DNA from 2 places in the Staphylococcus sp. SUC_1.2 genome. Region 2 is predicted to be linked to the other one. Evidence: riboswitches for the same ligand, from Rfam matches in the RefSeq annotation. Region 2 holds a riboswitch; the other holds the start of a gene.
The links. A riboswitch is a leader RNA that binds a small molecule or an ion and turns the genes downstream of it on or off. The one in region 2 is predicted to bind S-adenosylmethionine.
Positions count from the first base shown of each region.

Region 1 (3,427 bases), on a different contig from region 2:
TTTCAGCATGTGGTGCTGGTGAAGCACCTACAACGATTTTTTTATCTTTTTCGTCTCCGCCTTTACCACAAGCAGCTAATACAACTGTCAGTGTAAGTACTAATACTAAACTTAAAAGTTTTTTCATTTAATCTGTCCTCTTTTCTATTATCGTTTATCAATTTTATTTGTAAGCCAATCCCCGATGAATTGGATTATAAATACAATAATTAAAATAAATACGGTTGACACTAGAATGACGTCGTTTTGGTTACGTGTAAAACCAGTTAAGTAAGCTAAGTTACCTAAACCACCTGCACCAATAACGCCGGCAATAGCAGTTGAACCAACTAAAGCGATAGCAGTTACTGTAATACCTGAAACAAGTGCTGGCATTGCTTCTGGAAGCAATACTTTTCGAACGACTGTCCAAGTATTTGCACCCATAGACCATGCTGCTTCAATAACGCCTTTATCGATTTCTTTAAATGCGATTTCAACTAGTCTTGCGTAGAACGGTGCAGCACCAATGATTAATGCTGGAAGTGCTCCCGTCGGTCCACTAATTGTACCTAATAATACACTTGTGAACGGAATTAATAACAAAATTAAAATAATAAATGGAATCGCACGGAACAAGTTAACTATAAATGAAACTACCGTATAGAAAATCTTAGCTCCAGGTGCGTCACTTTTAGCTGATAAGAAAAGCAACACGCCTAAGATTAAGCCAAAGATAAAAGCAAAAATGGTTGACACTATAGTCATATAAAGTGTTTCATAAATTGCTTGCCAAACTTCAGGCCATTGCACATTAGGCATAGTAATCATTTCATGGAAGATATCACCATATGATTTATCCATGTTTAATCACCTCCACATTTACGTGTTCTTTATGTAACTCAGTTACGAATGTATTAAATCCATCTTCACTAATATGTGGAATGTGTACAATTAAAAATCCAACTGAACCTGTACGTGTATTTTTAATATTTGCTTCCAAAATATTTAATTCAATATTCTGCGTTCGCGTAATATCAGATACAACAGGTTGTGTGGTATTATTACCGTTGAAATTCAACCTTACAATATAAGCGTCTTTGTTTAATGGTTCTAGATGTTTAATTGAATCTTCAAAATCGTCGTCTAAATCGTCTTTCACAAATCGTTTTGTCACCTCATGTTGAGGATTTTCAAATACTTCATCAACTTTACCTTGCTCAATAACACGCCCATTTTCCATCACTGCAACTTCATCACATATGCGTCTAATCACTTGCATTTCATGTGTAATAATCACAATCGTTAGATTTCTTTCTTCTTTTATTTTTAATAGTAAATCTAAAATTTCATCCGTTGTTTGTGGATCTAGCGCACTTGTAGCCTCGTCACATAATAAGACATTCGGATCATTCGCTAATGCACGAGCAATCCCAACTCTTTGTTTTTGACCACCTGATAATTCTGAAGGATAAGCTTTTTCACGACCTTTTAAACCGACCAACTCTACAAGTTCTAAAGCTCTTTGTTTTGCTTCTGCACGAGATACTCCAGCTATTTCTAGTGGGAACATAATATTACTAATGACAGTACGTGACCATAACAAATTAAAATGTTGGAAAATCATACTTACTTTTTGTCGTTTTTTTCTCAAATCTGACTTAGAAAGTTTGTTAATATTGTCTCCATCTATAATGATATCCCCTGAAGTCGGTTCTTCTAGATTATTAAACATTCGAATTAACGTACTTTTACCAGCACCAGAAAACCCAATCACTCCAAAAATTGAGCCTGATTCTATATTCAAGTCAACGTGATCTACTGCTAGTACATCTTTGTTCTTTGTGTGATAGCGTTTAACAACTTGATTTAACTCAATCACGTTAAGTGCCTCCCTTAAATTCCTTATGTAATTAAAAAATGCTTCCCCACCTAGAGAGATGAGAAAGCATTTAAAATTATCTTTCTCTCATCTTCTAAAGTATTAAACTTTATGTGAATTGGCACCATTTCTATTATAGACGGTTGCCGGGCTTCGTAGGGCACATCCCTCCACCTCTCTCGATAAGAGTTTTCGCACTATTTAATTAATTTATATCCTATCACTGTACTAATAATTCGTCAATCATTTTTTTAACTTTTCTAACAAATATGGCACAGATTGAAATGCATAGATTCTATCTACCTCTTTATCCTTATCCATAATTAACAGTACAGGTACAGACATAATTTTATATTCTTCACTAAAATACTTATGGAAATTTAAATCAATTTTTTTAAGTGGTAATTGTTCGATATCATTTGCAATATCTAGCATGCGCTCTGAAATCTTACATGTTCCACACATAGGAGTATATCCAAATATTAAATGTTTATCTTTATCAAAGTGTTCTTTGATATCTTCGATTTTAATAGAATTATTCATTCACAAGTACTAACCTTTCAGAACTTAAATTAGGTATAAGTTTTTTCTCTTTTTTTACGTTAAATCCGTATTTACTCAATACATGAGCAAGATAATTTTTGGGACAACGTGCGACTTCACAATATGTTTTATCTACATAGATATGTTCACTTTCACTTAAATAACGTTTAAACCACTTTCTAATTTTTTCGCCCTCATCATCTGAATCGGCAAGAATATAGACCTGTTTTCCATATAACGTTTCTATCATATCGTCTAGTTTGTCGATACTCATTGTACCATGTGTACAAATAATATTTACAGGTTCAGCAATGACTTGTTGCACTTTCTTCTTATCAGATTTACCTTCAACAATGATAACTTTATTTAAAATTGCCATGTTCATCCACCTTCTAAGTCGATATTAAACAATCATTTACTTTTTCACGTTATTGATGAATATAAACACAATTTACAGATAATTAATATAATTATATAAAAAACTCCTAGATTTAATATCAAGGAGTTTTAAAAAATTATTCGCCAATCATTTCAGAGTATTGTTCAGCTGATAGTAATTCATCTAATTGACTTTCGTCACTTAATTCAACTTTTACCATCCATGCTTTTTCATAAGGTGATTCATTAACAAATTCTGGACTATCTTCTAATTCGTCGTTTGTTTCAACAATTTTCCCAGAAACAGGTGCATACAATTCAGATACTGTTTTTACTGATTCAACACTACCAAATGTATCCCCTTCATTAATTTCATCATCGACATCTGGTAATTCGACAAATACGATGTCTCCTAATTCACCTTGCGCGTATTCAGTAATACCAATTGTTGCCGTATTTCCTTCAACTTTAACCCATTCATGTTCCTTAGAATATTTGAATTCGCTCGGTACTGCCACGAAAATCCCCTCCTAAAAATAATTACAATTTAATGATGCCATACCGTAAGTTTTCATTCAACTATTAATATTAAAAGTTGTGATTATACTTTCTATAACCATACATCTTTGTATTGTTCTTCATTAA
Region 1 covers NZ_JANJPM010000011.1:67,443-70,869, forward strand. The annotation lists gene NR218_RS05530 (MetQ/NlpA family ABC transporter substrate-binding protein) at 1-127, opposite strand, end outside; gene NR218_RS05535 (methionine ABC transporter permease) at 148-843, opposite strand; gene NR218_RS05540 (methionine ABC transporter ATP-binding protein) at 836-1,861, opposite strand; SAM riboswitch class I at 1,946-2,050, opposite strand; gene NR218_RS05545 (thioredoxin family protein) at 2,105-2,404, opposite strand; gene NR218_RS05550 (toprim domain-containing protein) at 2,397-2,783, opposite strand; gene gcvH (glycine cleavage system protein GcvH) at 2,920-3,300, opposite strand; gene NR218_RS05560 (arsenate reductase family protein) at 3,393-3,427, opposite strand, start outside.
Region 1: another riboswitch for S-adenosylmethionine. It lies ahead of NR218_RS05540 (methionine ABC transporter ATP-binding protein); the one in region 2 lies ahead of NR218_RS04375 (MetQ/NlpA family ABC transporter substrate-binding protein).

Region 2 (3,427 bases):
CTCGTATATTCATTTAGTATGGAAATGATTTATCTTGTAGACTATTTAAACGAAAGGAATGCGTCAGAATTCATTTTGAATTCCTTGACGCATTCCTTTTTTTATTTATTAGAAATGTTCAGTAGATAAATAAGAATGACTATGATGTTTTCGTTTCAGTAATAATGAAGTTCCCATAACTAATAGAAGTGAGGCTAGAAGTTGAGTTGAGTATTGTTGTGTAACGTCTCCAGTACTTGGGAGTGTTTTAACAGAAGATTGTGATGTTTGAGTATCTTTAAGTGACTTAGATGATGGCACCTCAGAAGAAGCAACCGTTCCTACATAATAACGGTTGAGTTCACGTGCACAATCAACAGAATGAACTTGTTTATGATTAGAAGAGGTTGTTTTAGCGGCTTTAGCGATACCTGATTCTGCATGAATGCGTGTATCTTGAAGTTGATTAAAGTCACTATATCTACCATTTTTGTACTCAACTTCGCCATTTTTATGAACTTTATACATTCCACTGCCTTCATTTAATCTATTATGACTTATAATTTCAAAGTATGCGCCTTTGTCAACAGTACGACCAAGTCGTTGTAGGTTTGGATTACCTCCACTATTAGATAATGCATCTGTAGCAATTTGTTTAGCATTTTCTTTAGTCACTAAGTTAGTAGTATGTGCTTCTACAGATTGAGTCGTTGTAAGTAGCATTGTACTTGTTAAAAGTGTAGATGCAACGAAAGATACTTTCTTCATAATGAAAACCCCATTTCATTCATGATCAATTACAACTAGAGTGTAGCATTTGAATAGATCAGAAACAGGGATTTAAAAAAAAACATAATAAATCTTTAACTTAACTTAAAGAATAAATAATTTGTAAACATTAAATCAATATTTATCACATGATTTATATAGGACATTAATACTTCTTTTTAGAAAAATATGGAATGGAACAAGCCATTAAAATTATAAAAATAATATGAGCAATCATCCATAAACCGTATTCATTCCAGCTAAAGTGAAAGAATGAACGCTTTGCCATAACGACGAGTGACGGATAAAGAAAGGCAAAAACAATCATTAATAAGACATAACTTATTTTATATAATGGTTTAAAGACGTGATAAATAAGTAAGAAAATAAAATATATTAACCATCCTATAAAAACATGAATGGCTAGTTCTAATAATAACGGCGTTTTGCTTGGATCAATTAAGAAATCGATGTTAATTAACAATAAAGTAAGATGAGTCGATTGAACTATGCCATCCATGATAGTCATTGTAATTAATAAGATAATACTTATAACTAAAGCACTAAGACAATGATAAAAATAACGGATCATAATTTTCCTTCCTTCTTATATACATACTATAAGAATATTCCCTGAAATATTTGATTTAACACTTTTTAAATTTTTAGAATATTGAAAAAACATGTTGACCAAAGTTTAAATCAATGATAAGTTATTAATAATTCAATAATCTATTAACTCTTATCAAGAGTGGTGGAGGGATGTGCCCTACGAAACCCAGCAACCGTCATTGTATGACATGGTGCTAATTCACATAAAGTTAATCATACTTTAGAAGATGAGAGAAAGTGTGTCGATGCTTTCTCTTAATAGTTGAAAGTATTTTTTTATGTCTTTACATATCTAGTAAGAGGAAATGAGAATTGAAAATTTATAAAAAGGTGTCAATACATATGAAAAAATTAATAGGTATGATCAGTATTTTGTTAGTAACGATAACGCTAGCAGCTTGTGGAAATCAGAAAGAAGATAATAAAAAAATTACCGTAGCAGCGTCGCCAGCACCTCATGGTGATGTGTTAAAAAAAGCTAAGGAAGAAATGAAGAAAAAAGGATATGATTTAGAAGTCAAAGAAGTTAATGATTATAAGGTGCCTAATAAATTATTAGATAAAGGCGATGTTGATGCGAACTTCTTCCAACATGTCCCATATTTGAATGCTGAAAAGAAAAGTCATGGTTATAAAATTGAAGAATTAGGTAAAGTGTTTACAACGCCTATGGGTGTATATAGTAAAAAATATAAAAATTTAAAAGACATTCCAGATGGATCGACGATTTACGTTTCTAATAATCCTGCAGAAGAAGGACGTTTTTTATCTTTCTTTGTTAATGAAGGATTAATTAAATTAAAAAAAGGCGTTAAAATTGAAAATGCAAAATTTGAGGATATTGTTGAAAATAAAAAACACTTGAAATTTAACCATCAACAAGGTGCAGAGTTTTTACCAAAAACATATAAGAATGGTGAAGGAGCTGCAGTCATTATAAATTCAAACTATGCGCTTGATAATGGTTTAAAACCATCTAAAGATGCTATTGTTATGGAAGGTAAATCATCACCATTTGCGAATACGATTGCCGTTCAAGAAGGTCATAAAAATGATGAAAAATTCCAAACATTATTAAAAGTTATGCAATCTAAAGAAATCAAAGCGTATATTAAAAAAGAATATGGCGATGATGTTATTCCATACGAAAACAAATAAGTCATAAAAGGTCTCTATTAGAGGCCTTTTATGATTTATATTTATCATTGTTTAAAAGATAGAAACAATATATTTTAATTTTTCTGAAAATATTTACAAATCTGACAATTATTAGTAAGATATTGATTATTATCACAAGAATTGAAGTCAATAAAGAAAGTTAGATATAAGTTGTTGATACTTTGGGAGAGGATGAGTCAATTTGAGTAAAGCAGAGGATATGATAAAAGAAGATAGTAAGTATTTTGCTACTTCAGGACGTATAAAATATTATCCATTAGTGATTGATCATGGATATGGAGCAACTTTAGTAGATATAGATGGAAAAGAATACATCGATTTGTTAGCTAGTGCAAGCTCACAAAATGTGGGTCATGCACCAAAACAGGTAACAGAGGCGATTAAAAAGCAAGTAGATAAATTTATTCATTATACCCCCGCATATATGTATCACGAGCCTTTAGTGAAACTGTCTAAAAAGTTATGCGATATTGCGCCAGGTGATTATGAAAAACGTGTCACATTTGGTTTGAGTGGTTCGGATGCGAATGATGGTATTATCAAATTTGCACGTGCTTATACAGGACGACCCTATATTATCAGCTTTACAAATGCTTATCATGGCTCTACATTTGGAGCGTTATCAATGTCGACTATCAGTTTAAATATGCGTAAACATTATGGCCCTTTATTAAATGGTTTTTATCATATTCCATTTCCAGATAAATACAGAGGGATGTTTGAACAATCTAAATCAAACACTGTTGAAGAATATTTAGCGCCATTGAAAGAGATGTTTGCTAAATATGTTCCAGCTGAGGAAGTAGCTTGTATTGTGTTAGAAACGATTCAAGGAGATGGTGGACTATTAGAACCAGTAGAAGGCTATTTTGAAGCACTTGAAGCGTTA
Region 2 covers NZ_JANJPM010000008.1:69,195-72,621, forward strand. The annotation lists gene NR218_RS04365 (LPXTG cell wall anchor domain-containing protein) at 109-747, opposite strand; gene NR218_RS04370 (hypothetical protein) at 914-1,339, opposite strand; SAM riboswitch class I at 1,487-1,593, shown strand; gene NR218_RS04375 (MetQ/NlpA family ABC transporter substrate-binding protein) at 1,702-2,517, shown strand; gene NR218_RS04380 (aspartate aminotransferase family protein) at 2,720-3,427, shown strand, end outside.